One region of the Streptomyces sp. NPDC017056 genome, then DNA from elsewhere that is predicted to be linked to it. Evidence: riboswitches for the same ligand, from Rfam matches in the RefSeq annotation. Region 1 holds a riboswitch; the other holds the start of a gene.
What was found. Region 1 has a riboswitch for glycine ahead of gcvT (glycine cleavage system aminomethyltransferase GcvT). Riboswitches for the same ligand answer to the same signal wherever they lie in the genome.
Positions count from the first base shown of each region.

Region 2: another riboswitch for glycine. It lies ahead of gcvP (aminomethyl-transferring glycine dehydrogenase); the one in region 1 lies ahead of gcvT (glycine cleavage system aminomethyltransferase GcvT).

Region 1 covers NZ_JBIRPD010000009.1:268,654-277,896, reverse strand. The annotation lists gene ACH4OW_RS18730 (enhanced serine sensitivity protein SseB C-terminal domain-containing protein) at 1-626, opposite strand, end outside; gene ACH4OW_RS18725 (enhanced serine sensitivity protein SseB) at 788-1,585, opposite strand; gene ACH4OW_RS18720 (hypothetical protein) at 1,774-2,583, shown strand; gene ACH4OW_RS18715 (AAA family ATPase) at 2,685-3,467, opposite strand; glycine riboswitch at 3,787-3,882, shown strand; gene gcvT (glycine cleavage system aminomethyltransferase GcvT) at 4,023-5,150, shown strand; gene gcvH (glycine cleavage system protein GcvH) at 5,239-5,613, shown strand; gene glyA (serine hydroxymethyltransferase) at 5,670-6,929, shown strand; gene ACH4OW_RS18695 (APC family permease) at 7,178-8,842, shown strand; gene ACH4OW_RS18690 (L-serine ammonia-lyase) at 8,966-9,243, shown strand, end outside.
Region 2 covers NZ_JBIRPD010000035.1:3,652-12,894, forward strand. The annotation lists gene ACH4OW_RS38105 (DUF881 domain-containing protein) at 1-862, shown strand, start outside; gene ACH4OW_RS38110 (small basic family protein) at 859-1,191, shown strand; gene ACH4OW_RS38115 (DUF881 domain-containing protein) at 1,191-2,126, shown strand; gene ACH4OW_RS38120 (FHA domain-containing protein) at 2,233-3,081, shown strand; gene ACH4OW_RS38125 (MerR family transcriptional regulator) at 3,099-3,848, shown strand; gene ACH4OW_RS38130 (bifunctional nuclease family protein) at 3,902-4,375, shown strand; gene ACH4OW_RS38135 (MerR family transcriptional regulator) at 4,562-5,164, shown strand; gene ACH4OW_RS38140 (DNA polymerase IV) at 5,395-6,873, shown strand; gene ACH4OW_RS38145 (PRC-barrel domain-containing protein) at 6,777-7,166, opposite strand; glycine riboswitch at 7,281-7,378, shown strand; gene gcvP (aminomethyl-transferring glycine dehydrogenase) at 7,567-9,243, shown strand, end outside.

The DNA.
Region 1 (9,243 bases):
ACCGCGCCGATGGACTGCTGGATCATCAACCGCACCGAGTCCACGGCCGGTTGGCCCGTGTCGTACAGGTCCAGGCCGATCGCCAGGTACGGGGCGCCCAGCGCGGGCTGCACCCAGGCCCGGCGCAGGGAGCGCACGGCGGGCGTACGGTGCGCGTTCTGCCCCAGCAGGGCGTAGAACTGGGGGATCTCGATGGCCGGTTCGGTGATCCGCAGCGGCCCGGCGGGCAGCCGGTCCAGGCCGCCCGCGATACGCCGCAGGTCCAGCCACGGGATGCCCACACCACCGCCGGGGGCGTGCGGATTCAGCCACAGCCCCCAGCGGTCGGGGAAGAGGGTGGCCGCGATGTCCCGGCCGTAGACGACTTCGTGCGCGCGGTTCCAGCCACTGGCGGCGAGTTCGGGCGCCGAGGTCACGCACGGCGCGTAGCCGAGCCCGTCGACCTCCATGTTGCCGTACTGCGCATCGGGCGAACCGGCCTGGCCGTGCCAGAGCAGCATCCAGACCTGACCTGCGGCGAGCGCTTGCAGCAACGCCTCGTAGGCGTCGTACCGGCCGGGCGAGACCTGCTGCAGCATCTGCTCGACCTGCCCGGCAGCCGCTCCCTGATGCGCACCCGCGCTCACGTGGTCCGTCCCTTCCTGTCGGCAGGCACGTGGGGTACGCCTGCCGGTTGCACCAACAGCTTAGAGCCTGCGTCCGGGCCCCGGTCGGATCAGCACACGTGGCTTGCGGTCACGGGGAGCGGGCGCCCCGGCGGGCGGCGGCACGGCGGGGGCACCGACCGTTACGCGAGGTCGCGGGTATAGAAGGGCCTGACCCGCTCCAGCATCCAGTCGGCGACCGGGTCACCCTGGGCGAGGTCCAGCATGACGAGCTGGACGGGCCAGGTCAGCGGCGTACCGCCGAGGGCCCGCCCGAGGGCCGCGGTCACCGCGTCCCGTACGGCCGGGTCGTGCGGCGCGACGGCGGCGGCGTCCACCTGTACACCGACGAACAGCGCGGGCGCGTCCCCCTCGACGCTGGCCAGCGCGCGGCGCGCGGTGACCACGAAGCCGGCGCCGGAGAACTCCAGCCCGGCCGCGGCCAGGAAGTCGACCGGTTCCTCCTGCCAGTCCGGCTCGAAGAGCCGGACGCGGGCGCCGCTCGGCGCCCCCGGCTGGTCCGGGCGGCCAGCCCGGCACAGCTCGGCCACCGCGGCGGGCGGCAGCGGGACGCCGACCGTGCCGTCCGGGTTGACCGCCATGCCGATCAGCGGGGGCAGCCCGCGCGCGAACTCGGCGGCCGGCGCGACGGTGAAGGACAGGTTCGGCCCGGCCACCCGCTGGAACTCCTGTTCGGAGCTGAAAACCGGGACATACGCGGCCGAGTCGATCTCGACGGTGGGCAGGTCCAGGCCGGACCGGCCCATCCCCGCGCTCTCGGGGCCGCCGCCCTTGGGCAGCGGCACCCATATACGGCTGCGCCCCAGCACCTCGACGATGCGGGCGCCCGCCCCGGGGTGCCCCACCGAGGCGGCGAGCACCTCCTCCAGTTCGTTGGCGGGCCACCCCAGCTGCGGAATGCCCTGCTCCGGAAAGTCCATGTCCACCCACCCGCTCACGTACAGGCTCTTACCTGGTCGAAGACCCTAACGCCAGCAGGGAGGAGGAGCCCGGGTGCATCCGGATGACCACCGAACGCACGCGAGCGGTTGCGGACCGTGCATACCGCTCCGAAGGTGGCTCCAGGGTGATCTTGCCCTGCCGTTCCTACAGAAAGGCACACCTCCTGATGGCAACGCACCGGACCACCACCGCCCTCGTCAGCGCGGCCACCGTCGGCGCCCTCGCCCTCGGTGTCGCGGGTTCCGCGGCCGCGGCGGACGAGCCCAAGCCGCCCGTCCGGAACCAGAGCGTCATCGTCGACGACCTCGGCCGGCTGGCCGACGCCAACACCGAGCTGACCGAGAAGCTCGCCGACGACCGCAGCCACTCCGTCCAGGTCAGAGCGGCCCGCACCCACCTGGACAGCGTCCTCCTGGACGCGCGGCGCCTGGCGGACCTGCTGAACAAGGACTCCGACCGGTCGGTCTCCGCCGACACCGCCGCGCTGGACAGGGCGTCGCGGAACCTGCGGATCGAGCTCGACGAGCTGACCGGCGTCCGGGTCCCGGCCCCGGACGAGAACGCCGACAACGCCCGGTCGACCAGGGAGCTGACCGACGCGGTCACCACCTCCGTCACCAACGTCTTCAAGAGCCTCGGCATCGACAAGCTGGTCGGCGACCTGCGTCAGCGGCCGGCGGCCCAGCCCGCCGCGCAGCCCGCCAACCGGCCCGTCGCCCAGCCGGCCGGCCAGGCGGACGACACCGACGCCGACGACGAGCCGGCCGCCCAGCCGAAGGCGCCGACCAGCGACCCGCAGCCGCCCGCCGACGCGCCGCGGCAGCAGCCCGCCGACCAGCAGCGGCCCGCCGGCCAGCAGGCGCCTGCCGACCAGCCGCAGCAGCAGCCCGCCGACCAGGCCCAGCAGCCCGCCGGTTCGCTGCTCAACTCGGTGCTGACGCTGCCGGCGACGCTCCTCAAGGCCCTGGGCCTCTAGATCGGCCCGGCACCGAGCGTCCGGAGGAGGCGCAGTTGCGGGAGATATCCCAGAGCTAGGACCGGTACCGACGGGTCGTGCGGGGAGTTCCGTACGACCCGTCAGACGTACGCCGCGCCGGGCCCGGCGGCCTCGGCCGCGGCTGCCGGCGGCCGCTGCGCGAAGCCGACCCGCCGCAGTGCGTCCGCCGCCCGCCGGTCCAGCAGGACGGCCGAGCTGAAGCCGGCCGGGAGCCGGGCCGCCTGCGCGCGGATGATCAGCCGCCGCACCGCGCGCCGGTGCCGGGCGAAGGCGTAACCGGAGACTCCGCGTCCGCGCGACCGCTGCCCGGAGAGCGCGACCTCGGGCGGCACGTCCAGCAGCACCAGATGCAGCCCGCGCCCGCCGCGCCGCGCTTCCCGCGCGAGCCAGCGCCGCACCCACGCCAGCGTTCCGCAGTCGTGCACCACCACGCTGAGGCCGGAGCGCAGCGCCCGCCGCAGCCCCAGGTAGTGGGCCGCCCTGACCAGCGGCCGGTAGAGCGCGTACGGCAGGCGGCGCAGCCGGCCGCGCTCCCAACGCTCCCGTACGTCCTGCGAGTCGACGCGGTGCACGACGGCACCGTGGCCGTCGAGGGCGGGCACCACCCGGAGCATGAGGGTGCTCTTGCCGCTGCCCGGCAGCCCGGAGACCACCACCAGGTCGCCCGCGGAGAAGTGCAGCTCGGACACGTCGCGGGCGGTGCGCCGGTCTCTGAGGTCGATCACGTCGGGCACGTCCGGCACCGGGGCGACGTCGACCACCGCGGCCGCGTCCGGTACCGGGACCGCGTCCGCCGCTCGTCCGGCCTGCCCGCGGCCGGGGCCCGGCAGCCGCAGGGGCCCGGGGACGGCGCCCGGGGTCACTTCCGGGACGCAGCCCGGGGGCGCGCCTCCCGGACTCGTCGCGAATGCGGCTTGCCTGTGCACCGTGATCGCCCCTCCCGGTCCGATGGATCCGTCCCCTTACCCGCAGAGTGTCAAGAAAAGGTAATACGGTTCAAGGAATCCGCCCGATCCGTACACACCCCGGACATGGTCGTGACCTCCTCGCGAACACCGGTGCGACCAGGGCTCCTTTATCCGGCGATCCCGTGCGATGATGTGCGCGCCATGTGCCGGGCCGCCCCTCACCGGGCGCGCCCTCGTACGGGTGCCACGCTCAGCCAACTGCATACCGGCCGCTTGAATCCGCGCGGGAGAGTCCCCGGCCGTCACGGCGGGGCGCCGAAGGAGCAAGTCCTCCCTTGAATCTCTCAGGCCCCGATACCGCGCGGGCGAGGCAGATCTGAAAAGCGGGCCGCCGTGGTGTGGCTCCACCCAAGGTGCAAACCGGACCGGTGACGGCTTTCCGGTGAACCTCTCAGGTTCCGATGACAGATGGGGAGACCGTCTTGTCACCCATGCCCGGGAGCCAGAACCATGACCGAAGCCCCCCGCCGGACCGCGCTGGACACGATCCACCGCGCCCTCGGCGCGACCATGACCGACTTCGCCGGCTGGGACATGCCGCTGCGGTACGCCAGCGAGCGGGACGAGCACACCGCCGTCCGCACCCGCGCCGGCCTCTTCGACCTCTCCCACATGGGCGAGATCACCGTCACCGGGCCGCGCGCCGCCGACCTGCTGGACTACGCGCTGGTCGGCAACATCGGCGGCGTGGCCGTCGGCCGCGCCCGCTACACCATGATCTGCAACGCCGAGGGCGGCATCCTGGACGACCTGATCGTCTACCGCCTCGCCGAGACCGCGTACATGGTCGTCGCCAACGCCTCGAACGCCCAGGTCGTGCTGGACGCCCTCACCGAGCGGGCGGACGGCTTCGACGCCGGGGTCCGCGACGACCGGGACGCGTACGCGCTGCTCGCCGTGCAGGGCCCCGAGTCCCCCGGCATCCTCAAGGCCGTGACCGACGCGGACCTGGACGGCCTCAAGTACTACGCCGGGCTGCCCGGCACCGTCGCGGGCGTGCCGGCGCTGATCGCCCGCACCGGATACACCGGCGAGGACGGCTTCGAGCTGTTCGTCCGCCCGGCCGACGCGCCGGCCCTCTGGGAGGCGCTGACCGAGGCGGGCAAGGGCGCCGGCCTGGTGCCCTGCGGCCTGTCCTGCCGGGACACGCTGCGCCTGGAGGCGGGCATGCCGCTGTACGGGCACGAGCTGACCACGGACACCACCCCGTTCGACGCGGGCCTGGGCCGGGTCGTGAAGTTCGAGAAGACGACGAACGGCGGCGACTTCGTGGGCCGCGCCGCCCTGGAGGCGGCCCGGGACCGCGCCGAGGCCGCGCCGCCCCGCAAGCTGGTGGGGCTGATCGCCGAGGGCCGCCGGGTGCCGCGCGCCGGCTACGCGGTCGTCGCCGACGACGGCTCGGTCATCGGCGAGGTCACCTCGGGTGCACCCTCCCCCACTCTCGGCAAGCCCGTCGCGATGGCCTACGTGGACGCCGCGCACGCCGCGCCCGGCACGGCGGGTGTGGCGGTGGACATCCGTGGCACCCACGAGCCGTACGAGGTCGTGGCGCTGCCGTTCTACAAGCGCCAGAAGTGACGCCCGTACCTCCGTCCCAGACGCGTCTCCGTCTCATCTGTCAAGACCCCTGCACCGAGCACGCCACCGCATCCAGGAGAATCAAGACATGAACAACCCCCAGCAGCTGCGCTACAGCAAGGAGCACGAGTGGCTGTCGGCCGCCGAGGAGGGCGTTTCGGTGATCGGCATCACCGAGCACGCCGCCAACGCGCTCGGCGACGTCGTCTTCGTGCAGCTTCCTGAGGTCGGAGACACGGTCACGGCGGGCGAGACCTGCGGTGAGCTGGAGTCGACCAAGTCCGTCAGCGATCTCTACTCCCCCGTCGACGGTGAGGTCACGGAGATCAACGAGGATGTCGTCAACGACCCCTCGCTGGTGAACACCGCCCCGTTCGAGGGCGGCTGGCTGTTCAAGGTGAAGGTCAGCGGCGAGCCGGACGACCTGCTCTCGGCCGACGAGTACACCGCCTTCACCGGCTGAGCCCGCCCACCCGCCGCCTGGCGGGGCCCCGTGCCCCGCGTACCCCAGGAAGAGTCATGTCGCTTCTGAACAGCTCCCTCCACGAGCTCGACCCCGACGTCGCCGCCGCCGTCGACGCCGAGCTCCACCGCCAGCAGTCCACCCTCGAAATGATCGCGTCGGAGAACTTCGCCCCCGCCGCCGTCATGGAGGCCCAGGGCTCGGTCCTCACCAACAAGTACGCCGAGGGCTACCCGGGCCGCCGCTACTACGGCGGCTGCGAGCACGTCGACGTGGTCGAGCGGATCGCCATCGACCGCGTCAAGGCGCTCTTCGGCGCCGAGGCCGCGAACGTGCAGCCGCACTCCGGCGCGCAGGCCAACGCCGCCGCGATGTTCGCGCTGCTCAAGCCGGGCGACACGATCATGGGCCTGAACCTCGCGCACGGCGGGCACCTGACCCACGGCATGAAGATCAACTTCTCCGGCAAGCTCTACAACGTGGTGCCCTACCACGTCGACGAGGAGTCCGGCCTGGTCGACATGGGCGAGGTCGAGCGCCTGGCCAAGGAGACCCGCCCGCAGCTGATCGTCGCCGGCTGGTCGGCGTACCCGCGCCAGCTGGACTTCGCGGCGTTCCGCCGGATCGCCGACGAGGTCGGCGCGTACCTGATGGTCGACATGGCGCACTTCGCCGGCCTGGTCGCGGCCGGGCTGCACCCCAACCCGGTGCCGCACGCCCACGTCGTGACCACCACCACGCACAAGACCCTCGGCGGTCCGCGCGGCGGTGTGATCCTGTCCACCCAGGAGCTCGCCAAGAAGATCAACTCGGCGGTCTTCCCCGGCCAGCAGGGCGGCCCGCTGGAGCACGTGATCGCGGCGAAGGCGGTGTCCTTCAAGGTCGCGGCGAGCGAGGAGTTCACGGAGCGCCAGCAGCGCACCCTGGACGGCGCGCGCATCCTCGCCGAGCGCCTGACGCAGTCCGACATCACCGAGCACGGCGTCTCCGTGCTGTCCGGCGGCACCGACGTGCACCTGGTCCTGGTGGACCTGCGCAACAGCGAGCTGGACGGCCAGCAGGCCGAGGACCGCCTCCACGAGGTCGGCATCACGGTCAACCGCAACGCCGTCCCGAACGACCCGCGGCCCCCGATGGTCACCTCCGGTCTGCGGATCGGCACCCCGGCGCTGGCCACCCGCGGCTTCCAGGCGGAGGACTTCCGCGAGGTCGCCGACATCATCGCCGAGGCGCTCAAGCCGTCCTACGACGCCGACGCGCTCAAGGCCCGGGTGACCGCCCTGGCCGGCAAGCACCCGCTGTACCCCTCGCTGTGACCCGCGCCACCCGGCCGCCGGGGGCGCGCCCTGCCGCCGCGGCCGTGTGACGCGTTTCATGAAGTACGCCCCGCAAGGCGCCGCCGAGGCGGTGTCCGAGGGGTGAACAGGCCGTGCGCCCGGGGTCGTTGACCTCGGGCGCACGGCTTTTCCGTCCCCCTTACGGTGATTTTCCGCCCCATAGGCTGAGAACGGCCCCTCAACGACGCGGGGCCCTTCGCACCACAGCAGGACGGAACACGCACGGCATGGACATGAGCGCGGGCAACCGCAAGGGGATCGGCCTCTTCGCGCTGATCATGATCGGCATCGGTTCGATCTTCGGCTCCGGATGGCTCTTCGGCGCCGGCGCCGCCGCCCAGGTGGCCGGGCCCGCGGCGCTCGTCGCCTGGGTCATCGGCGCCGTCTTCATCGGCATGATCGCGATGTCCTACGCGGAGGTCGGCTCGGCTTACCCCATCCCCGGCGGCATGGCCCGCTACGGCCACCTCTCGCACGGCCCCGTCCTCGGCTTCCTCACCGGCTGGGCGGTGTGGATCGCGGTCGCCTCGCTCATCCCGATCGAGTCCATCGCCGCCACCCAGTACATGTCGTCCTGGAGCTTCGGCTGGGCCCAGGGGCTGGTCGACCCGGCCACCCACCACCTGACCACGGGCGGCATGGGCGTGGCGCTGCTGCTGACCTGCGCGCTCTGGCTGACCTGCTACTGGTCGGTCCAGCTGCTGGCCCGCGCCAACACGGTCCTGACGCTGGTCAAGTTCGCGATCCCGGTGCTGGCCGTGGCCGCGCTGATCGCCTCCGGCTTCCACACCTCGAACTTCACCGCCCAGGGCGGCTTCGCTCCGTACGGCTGGCCCGCCGTGCTGACCGCCGTGACCACCTGCGGCGTGGTCTTCGCCTTCAACGGCTTCCAGGCCGTGGTCAACCTCGGCGGCGCGGCCAAGAACCCCGGCAGGGCCATTCCGATCGCGCTGGTCGGCGCGCTCTCGCTGGGCCTGGTGATCTACCTCGCGCTGCAGGCCGCTTACCTCGGCGCGGTGCCGCCCGAGCAGCTCGCGCAGGCCGGCGGCTGGCAGGGGGTGAACTTCAACTCGCCCTTCGCCGACCTGGCCAAGGTCCTGATGCTGCACTGGGTCGTCACGATGCTCCAGTTCGGCGCCTTCATCTCGCCGGCCGGCTCCAACATCGCCAACGTCGCGTCCGCCGCGTACATGGTCCAGAACCTCGCCGAGACCGGTTTCTTCCCCAAGAAGCTGGCCGCCGTGCACCCCCGGTACGGGACCGCCCGCCCCGCGATGTGGCTCAACCTCGGCTTCTCGGTCCTGCTGCTGGTGACCGTCGGCCACAGCTGGAACGCGCTGGCCAGTGTGATCTCCGCCGCCATGGTCATCTCGTACCTCATCGGCCCGATCGCGGTCGGCGTCTTCCGGCAGACCAAGCCGGACCTGCCGCGCCCGTTCCGGCTGCCCGCCGCGAAGGTCCTCTGCCCGCTGACCTTCGCCTTCGCGGCCTGCGCGCTGTACTGGTCGAAGTGGCCCGACACCGGCAAGGTCGCGCTGCTGACGCTGATCGCGGCGCCGGTCGCCGCGGTGGTGCTGCGGTGCCGCGGCGAACGGAATCTGCGCCGGCACTTCGCGCCCGCCTGGTGGCTGGTCGGCTTCCTGGTGTGGATGTCCGTGCTGTCCGCGCTCGGCAGCCCCGACTTCGGCGGCCACGGCGTCATCCCCGGCGGCCTGGACATCGCCCTCGTCGCGCTCTCCGCCGTCGCCTTCTACTACTGGGCGGTACGCGCCGGGGTCCTCGCCCACCGGGCGGGCCTGCCCGGGCCCGACCCGGTGCTCGACGGCGGGACCGGCCCCACTGCGTCTTCCGTAGTTGACCCGGAGGACAGCCGTCCGATGGCCTCCGTCTGAAAGTCTGTCCGCCGTCCGGGTTAGGCTCGACAGTCGGCGCAGAAACGTACCTCCTGTTTCGTCCGCCCCTTTAGCTCTATTTGCTCCACCGTCCACCACGAGCAGACAAGGGAGTCCGCCACCGTGGCCATCTCCGTCTTCGACCTCTTCTCCATCGGCATCGGCCCGTCCAGCTCCCACACGGTCGGACCGATGCGCGCCGCCCGCATGTTCGTCGGGCGCCTCAAGAAGGACGGCCTGCTCGCGCAGACGACGGCGGTACGGGCCGAACTCTTCGGCTCGCTCGGCGCCACCGGCCACGGCCACGGCACCCCCAAGGCCGTCCTGCTCGGCCTGGAGGGCCACTCCCCCCGCACCGTCGACGTCGAGACCGCCGACGACGAGGTCGAGCGGATCCGCAA
Region 2 (9,243 bases), on a different contig from region 1:
TGCCTCGATGTCGCTGCTGACCAACGTCATGGACCACGCCCTGGACGACGGGTACGCGGAGGCGTCGGCGCGCAAGGCCGAGGCCGGGGTGCGCGGCCTCCCTCGTACGCTGCGGGCGAAGTTGGGGCTGGCGGCGGGCCTGGTGCTCGCCGCGGTGGTGGTGACGGTCGGCGCCGCCCAGGCGCGGATATCGGCGCCGACCCTGGCCAAGGAGCGCGAGGAGCTCATCAACCGCATCGAGCACGGCACGGCCGACGCCGACGCGGTACAGAAGCGGGTCGACGCGCTCCGCAACGACGTGGGTGCCATGCAGCGTGAGGCGCTGAAGAAGCACGGCGGCGACAAGGCCGAGCTGCTGGCGCTGCTGGCCGGTTCGACCCGGGTGACCGGGCCCGGGGTGAAGCTCGTCGTCGACGACGCCAAGTCGGCGCAGTCCGGTGGCGGCGGCCCGCGCGAGAGCAGCGGGTTCTCGGACACCGGGCGGCTGCGCGACCGCGATCTGCAGCGGGTCGTCAACGGCCTGTGGGCGTCCGGCGCCGAAGCCGTCTCCGTCAACGGGCAGCGGCTCACCTCCCTGTCGGCGATCAGAGCCGCGGGAGACGCCATACTGGTCGACAACAAGCCGCTGGTGCCGCCGTACACGGTGCTGGCGGTGGGGAACGGGCACCAGCTCAGCACCGCGTTCCAGGACAGTGCGGACGGTCAGTACTTGGACGTCCTGCGCAAGAACTACGGGATTCGTACGAAGATTTCCGCCGAGAACGAGGTCACGCTGCCGCCCGCGCCCAGTTTGATCGTACGTACAGCACAGCCGAAGGCCGGTGCCGCGGGTGGCGCCGACACAGGGAAGGGCACATCGTGATCGCCGTACTGGGCCTCATCGTGGGAGTCGTGGTCGGACTTGTGGTCCGACCCGTGGTGCCGACGGTGGTCGAGCCCTACCTGCCGATCGCTGTCGTCGCGGCGCTGGACGCCGTCTTCGGCGGTCTGCGCGCGATGCTGGACGGCATCTTCGACGACAAGGTCTTCGTCGTCTCGTTCCTGTCCAACGTGGTGGTCGCCGCGCTCATCGTCTTCCTCGGTGACAAGCTCGGCGTCGGTGCCCAACTGTCCACCGGTGTGGTCGTCGTACTGGGCATCCGCATCTTCTCGAACGCCGCGGCCATCCGCCGGCACGTCTTCAGGGCCTGATGCCGATGGCTACGGACGAGAATCCCGAGCGGGACGGAACGCCGGAGCCCGGCCGGCCGGAGGGCGAGCGCGGGCCCGGCCGGCCGGCCGACCGGCGGCCGCTGCCTCCGGAGAGCCGGTCGGCGGAGCGGCCGGCGGACGGGAAGGACGCCGGGGACCAGGCGCGGGAGGAGGGCACGGACGGGGCCGCGAAGCCCGGCGCGCCGGAGCCGGCGATGACCGGCCGGCAGCGTCTGGTGGCCGGTCTGTGGCCGCCGCGGCTGACCCGGGCCCAACTGATCGTCGCCCTGCTGCTGTTCATTCTCGGACTCGGCCTGGCAATTCAGGTACGTTCCACGAGTGACAGCAGTGCACTGAGGGGTGCGCGACAGGAGGATCTGGTGCGCATCCTGGATGAATTGGACAACCGCTCGCAGCGCCTGACGGATGAACAGCGCAGGTTGGAAGGCCAGAAGACCGAGCTGGAGAACAGCTCGGACCAGGCCGAGGAGGCCCGTAAGCAGACCGTGGAGAAGGAGCAGCAGCTCGGTGTGCTGGCGGGGACGGTGGCGGCCCAGGGGCCGGGCATCAACCTCACCATCACCGACTCGACGCACTCCGTCGAGGCGGACAAACTTCTGGACACCATCCAGGAGCTGCGGGCGGCCGGTGCCGAGGCCATCCAGATCAACGACGTGCGGGTCGTGGCCGACTCCTACGTCACGGATGTCCGCGGCGGTGTGGAGGTCGACGGGAAGCGGGTCGCCCAGCCGTACCGCTTCAAGGTGATCGGCAAGCCCCAGGACCTGGAACCGGCGCTGAACATCCCTGGCGGAGTGGTGCAGACTTTGGAAAAGGAGCAGGCCACTGTGTCTGTGAGCCGTGACGAGAAGATCATTGTGGACGCCTTGCGAGAGGCGAAGCGGCCTGACTACGCTCGGTCGTCATCGCGGTGAGCGAGCCAGGTATGGGGAGGGCCCGGGCAGGGCATGAGGCAGCGGGGGGTCGGCGCACCGAACGGGTGGTGCGTGGTGGAAACTGTGTGGAGGCCACGGACGTTCACTGGATGTCCGGATCGGCCGGTGTGTGCATCGAGGGTTCGTCCTGCCCCACGGGCGGGTCTGTTTCGTTCAAGGGGAATCGCCCGTGAAGTTGTTTGCAAAGCTGTTCGGCAAGAGCGCACGCCAGGAGGGCGGCAGCGGCTCGGCGAAGCACCGTGCCCAGGGCCGGCCCGACGAGGGCGGCGCCGCTCAGGAGCGCCCGCTCTTCCGTGACCAGGTCGGCGGCGCCGGTGCCGGGTCTGTTGACCCCTCCGTGCCCGGCCGCATAGGTTCCCAGGGACCGTCGGCCGCTAGCACGGGTGGAGGGGTTGCCTTGCCGGTGTGTACGAGGTGCGGGCACCGGAACGCCGAGGCGAGCCGGTTCTGCTCCAACTGCGGAGCTCCGCTGCGCCCCGGCGCGCAGGCCGAGCGTGCCTCCGAGACGACGTCGACCATCTCGATCTCGGGCCTGGAGGCGTACGACGCGGAGACGACGGGGCAGACGCCGATCCCGTCGCTGTCCCCCGAGGCCCAGGCGGCCGTCGAGGCGCTGCCCATGGGCTCGGCCCTGCTGGTCGTGCGCCGGGGGCCGAATTCGGGCAGCCGCTTCCTGCTGGACGGCGACCTGACGACGGCGGGCCGGCACCCGCAGAGCGACATCTTCCTGGACGACGTGACGGTCTCGCGCCGCCACGTGGAGTTCCGCCGCGGCCAGGACGGCGGCTTCACGGTCGCCGACGTCGGCAGCCTGAACGGCACGTACGTCAACCGTGAGCGGATCGACTCGGTGCCGCTCGCCAACGGCGACGAGGTCCAGATCGGCAAGTTCCGGCTGGTCTTCTACGCGAGCCAGCGGGGCGTCGGGTTCTGACCGGCCAGGGAAGGCATATGCACCGCACTGGGCCGGGCGGTGCCGGGTCTGCCGGCACCGCCGCCTCGGACGGCAAGCTGATGAGCATCGGCACGGTGCTCAACACGCTGCGCGACGAGTTCCCCGAGGTGACCATCTCCAAGATCCGCTTCTTGGAGGCCGAGGGGCTCGTCGAGCCCCGGCGCACGCCGTCCGGCTACCGCAAGTTCAGTACGGAGGACGTCGCCCGGCTGGCGGCGGTCCTGCGCATGCAGCGGGACCACTATCTTCCGCTGAAAGTGATCCGCGAGCACCTCGACGCCTTGGCGCGCGGCGAACAGGTGCAGCTGCCGGCCCCGGCCGCGCCCGCGGGCGAGCTGCTCGGCAGCCTGGGCGAGCCGGCCGGCGACCTGCCCACGGCCGCCCGCATCGGCCGCGCTGAGCTGCTGGCCGCCGCGGAGGTCGAGGAGGCGCAGCTCGCCGACTGGGAGGCGTACGGGCTCATCGTCCCGGACGCCGACGGGGGGTACGACATCGAGGCCGTCACGGTCGCCAAACTTGTCGCAGAACTGGGGCGTTTCGGACTCGAACCCCGCCATTTGCGCGCGGTGAAGGCGGCGGCCGAGCGGGAGGCCAACCTGGTCGAACAGGTCGTGGCGCCGCTGCGCCGGCACCGTAACCCGCAGACCAGGCAGCATGCCGAGACCACCGCCAGGGAGCTGGCCACACTGTCCGTGCGGCTGCATGCCGCACTGGTCCAGTCCGCCTTGCGCGTCCGGCTGACGTGAGCAATGGGTGGCCCGACTACCCAAACCGGCCGGGCACGTCCTAGGGTTGCTGTGTGAACGAGCTCGATGTCGTGGGTGTCCGGGTGGAAATGCCTTCCAACCAACCGATCGTGCTCCTACGGGAGGTAGGAGGCGACCGTTACCTGCCCATTTGGATCGGGCCGGGGGAGGCCACCGCCATCGCCTTCGCCCAGCAGGGGATGGCCCCTGCCAGGCCGCTGACGCACGACCTCTTCAAGGACGTGCTGGAAGCGGTGGGCCAGGAACTGACCCAGGTCCGCATCACGGACCTGCGCGAGGGGGTCTTCTATGCGGAACTGGTCTTCGCCAGTGGTGTCGAGGTCAGCGCCCGCCCGTCCGACGCCATAGCGCTGGCGCTGCGTACCGGTACGCCGATCTACGGGACCGACGGGGTCCTCGACGACGCGGGGATCGCCATCCCGGACGAGCAGGAGGACGAGGTGGAGAAGTTCCGCGAGTTCCTCGACCAGATCTCGCCCGAGGACTTCGGCACGAACAGCCAGTGATCCGGGTGTGCGGAGGGCCGCCTTCCGCGCATTCGAGTAGCCTTTCCCCGTCCGGGGGCACGAGAAACCACTCGCAGGGTGATTATCACTCGGCGTGGCGAGCGCGGCGATCGTTGACGCACCCCGAGTGACTGCATACCGTCGATATGGCAGGTCCCGTCCGGGACGTGGAGGACGGAGGTCGGCGTGGCAATCACCGGCGACGGTACGGCGGCGGAAGGGGCGTTGCCGCTCCACTCCGGGGCTGCTGAGCGCACCCCGGTACAGACTGCCGCGGTGCCGGGGGACCGCGGGGCGGAAACCATCGGCTACCGCGGTCCGACGGCGTGCGCGGCCGCGGGCATCACCTACCGCCAGCTCGACTACTGGGCCCGTACGGGGCTCGTCGAGCCGAGCGTGCGGCCCGCCTACGGGTCGGGCACCCAGCGGCTCTACAACTTCCGGGACGTCGTCGTCCTGAAAATCGTCAAGCGGCTGCTGGACACCGGGGTCTCCCTCCAGAACATCCGCACCGCGGTCCGGCACCTGCGCTCGCGCGGGCTGTCCGACCTGGCGAGGATGACGCTGATGAGCGACGGCGCGACGGTCTACGAGTGCACCTCGCCCGACGAGGTCGTCGACCTGCTCCAAGGCGGTCAGGGAGTCTTCGGCATCGCGGTCGGCGTGGTGTGGCGCGACGTGGAGGGCGCGCTGTCGCAGCTGCACGGGGAGCGCGTGGACACCGGCGAGACGCTGGTCCGGCACAACCCCCACGACGAACTGGCGCGGCGGCGCAACCGGGCGGTCTGAGCCGGGCGTATCGGTTCCGGGCGTACCGGGTCCGGGCGCCGGGCGGTCCGGGCGGCTGTGTATGCCCGTCACGGCGGTCTGACGCGCCCCTGTGGCACCAGAAGCACCCACTGCGCTCTTCTGCCCCAGCAGCCTCCTCCGGCGCCTCCAGGGCGTCTCGGAGCGATTTCCGTGCCGTCCGCCGGGGCCGGTCGGCGCGATTGTCAGTGGTGTGGGGGAGCATCGGTCGTGTGAGACGTGCGCCGACGATCCTGCATCTGGACATGGATGCGTTCTACGCGGCCGCCGAGCAGGCGGCCAAGCCGAGCCTGCGCGGGAAGCCCGTGGTGGTCGGCGGCATCGGCCCGCGCGGCGTGGTCTCCACGGCGTCGTACGAGGCCCGCGTCTTCGGGGTGCGCTCGGCCATGCCCACGGCCCAGGCCCGCCGCCTCTGCCCGAACGCGGCCTATCTGACGCCGCGCTTCACCCTGTACCGCCAGGTGAGCGACCGGGTCATGGAACTGCTCCACGAGCTGTCGCCGCTGGTGGAGCCGCTCAGCCTGGACGAGGCGTTCGTGGACCTGGAGGCGGGCGGCGTCGCGGCGGACACCCGGTCCGCGCGTGCGGTGGGCGAGCGGCTGCGGCGGGACATCAGGGAGCAGACGGGACTGACCGGTTCGGTGGGGCTGGCCGGGGCCAAGATGCTCGCCAAGATCGCTTCCGAGCAGGCCAAGCCGGACGGCCTCGTGGTCATCGAGCCGGGCACCGAGCGCGAGATGCTCGGGCCGATGACGGTGCGCACGCTGCCCGGGGTGGGCCCGGCCACCGCGGAGGCGCTGCGCCGGGCGGGCATCCATACGGTCGCCGAGACGGCCGAGGCCGGCGAGGCGGAGCTCGTACGGCTGCTGGGCAGGGCGCACGGCGCCGGGCTGTACGCGATGGCGCTGGGGCGCGACGAGCGGCCCGTGGTGGCGGAGCGGGACGCGAAGTCCATATCGGTCGAGGACACCTTCGACGTGGACCTGACGGACCGGACGCGGGTGCGCGCCGAGCTGACGCGGCTGGCCGACCGGTGCGTGCAGCGGCTGCGGGCGGCCGGGCGGTCGGGGCGGACGGTCGTGATCAAGGTGCGTAACTACGACTTCTCGACGCTGACCAGGTCGGAGACGCTGCGCGGGCCCACGGACGACCTGGGGGTGGTGCGGGAGGCGGTGGCCCGGCTGCTGGACCTGGTGGACACCACGGGCGGCGTACGGCTGCTGGGGGTGGGGGTGACCGGACTGGCGGACTTCACGCAGGAGGACCTGTTCGCCCAGCTGGCGACGGAGAAGGCCGCCCAGGAGGAGGCCGAAAGGGAGCGCAGGGCGGTCGACGAGGCCGTGCGGGAGGCCGCCGGTGAGCCCGAGCCCGAGCGGCCGCGCAGGTGGCTGCCCGGGCTTGACGTGAATCATGAGGAGTACGGGGCCGGGTGGGTGCAGGGCAGCGGCGTGGGGCGGGTGACCGTCCGGTTCGAGCAGCCGTGGTCGGCGCCGGGGCGGGTGCGCACCTTTCCCGTCGGCGATCCGGCGCTGCGGCCGGGGGAGCCGCTGCCGCTGGTGGGCGGGCCGCCGGACGACCGGGGGGTCCCCGCCGCTCAGTCCTCCGCGCCGGCGACCCGGCCGAATTCCGTGTCGGCCGGCGCGGCGTCCGAGCCGGGGACGGGATCGGGGGCCGGAATGTCCAGCCGGTAGTGGTGGTAGAGCTGTAGTTCCTGCTCGGGCGAGAGATGGCGGCCGACACCGAAGTCCGGCGCATCCCTGATCAGCTTGCGGTCGTAGGGGACGTGCAGCGCTTCGCCGACCAGGTCGCTGGGCTCCAGGGGGACGAACGCGTCCCGGCTGAAGATCCCGGTGCGTACGGCCGCCCATTCCGGTTCGCCGGTCGCGTCGTCCAGGTACACCTCGTCGACGGTGCCGATCTTGGTTCCGTTTCTGTCGAACGCCTTGCGGCCGATCAAGCTGCGGGGATCGATATCGGTCTGCACGGTCCCTCCAAGTGGTCGCAACTGCCTTGTGACAACTACCAAACGGCACATTTCATGCCCTGGCCACTCGAAGGAACGTCCGTAAGCCGCGCTGGTAGGCTGACGAACGGCTGTAGACCCCATGCGGGAGAGTCCCTTGCCGATCATGGCGGGGGCGCCGAAGGAGCAACTCCTCCCCGGAATCTCTCAGGCTCACGTACCGCATGGACGAGGTCACTCTGGAAAGCAGGGCGGGCCACGGTCGGGCACAGCGCCGGAACCCCTCCTCACCGACGGTGAAAGCCGGTGCCGCGTGCGGGACCGGTGAAGCTCTCAGGTTGAGATGACAGAGGGGGAGGCCGTCCGGGCACCAGCGCCGTGGTGCCCCGCGTAGGTCGAAACGACCAGGAGGCCCCCGCAGATGACCACCAATCGCATCTCCTTGACCGAACTCGAACGAGGTACCCCGTTCGAGCAGCGGCACATCGGCCCGGGCCCGGAGGCCCAGGCCAAGATGCTCGCGCAGGTCGGGTTCGGATCGCTGGACGAGCTCACCGCGGCCGCGGTACCGGATGTGATCAAGAGCGCCGAGGCGCTGGACCTGCCCCAGGGCCGTACGGAGGCCGAGGTCCTGGACGAGCTGCGGGCGCTCGCGGACCGCAACCAGGTGCTCGCCCCGATGATCGGGCTCGGGTACCACGGCACGTTCACCCCGCCGGTGATCCTGCGCAACGTGATGGAGAACCCGGCCTGGTACACCGCGTACACCCCGTACCAGCCGGAGATCTCCCAGGGTCGGCTCGAAGCGCTGCTCAACTTCCAGACCATGGTCGCCGACCTGACCGGGCTGCCGACCTCCGGCGCCTCCCTGCTGGACGAGGGCACGGCCGCCGCCGAGGCGATGGCCCTCGCGCGGCGGGTGGGCAAGGTCAAGCAGGGCGTCTTCCTGGTCGACGCCGACTGCCTGCCGCAGACCATCGCCGTGATCGAGACCCGCGCCGAGCCGACCGGCGTCGAGGTCGTGGTGGCCGACCTGTCCGAGGGCATCCCGGCGGAGATCGCCGAGCGCGGCGTCTTCGGCGTGCTCCTCCAGTACCCCGGCGCGTCCGGTGCCGTACGCGACCCCCGCGCCGTGATCGAGCGGGCGCACGAGCTGGGCGCGATCGTGACCGTCGCCGCCGACCTGCTGGCGCTGACGCTGCTGACCTCGCCGGGCGAGCTGGGCGCGGACATCGCCGTCGGCACCACGCAGCGCTTCGGCGTCCCGATGGGCTTCGGCGGCCCGCACGCCGGGTTCATGGCCGTACGGGAGAAGTTCGCCCGCAGCCTGCCCGGCCGCCTGGTGGGCGTCTCGGTGGACGCGGACGGCAACAAGGCGTACCGCCTCGCCCTCCAGACGCGCGAGCAGCACATCCGCCGGGAGAAGGCCACCAGCAACATCTGCACCGCGCAGGTGTTGCTCGCGGTGATGGCCGGCATGTACGCCGTCTACCACGGCCCCGACGGGCTCGCGGCCATCGCGCGGCGTACGCACCGCTACGCCGCCGTACTGGCCGAGGGGCTGCGCGCCGGCGGGGCCGAGGTCGTGCACGGCGCGTACTTCGACACGCTGACCGTGCGGGTGCCGGGCCGGGCCGCCGAAACCGTCGCCGCGGCCCGCGAGGCCGGGGTCAACCTGCGGCTGGTCGACGCCGACCTGGTGGGCATCGCCTGCGACGAGACCACCGGACGCGCGCAGGTGCACGCGGTGTGGCGGGCGTTCGGCGTCCAGGGCGACATCGAGTCGCTCGACGCGACGGCGGCCGAGGCGCTGCCGGACGGGCTGCTGCGCGGCGACGCGTACCTGACGCACCCCGTCTTCCACCAGCACCGTTCCGAGACCTCGATGCTGCGCTACCTGCGCCGTCTGTCGGACAAGGACTACGCGCTGGACCGCGGCATGATCCCGCTCGGCTCGTGCACGATGAAGCTGAACGCGACGACCGAGATGGAGCCGGTCACCTGGCCCGAGTTCGGGCAGCTGCACCCCTTCGCGCCGGTCGAACAGGCGCAGGGCTACCTCACGCTCATCGCGGAGCTGGAGGAGCGGCTGGCCGAG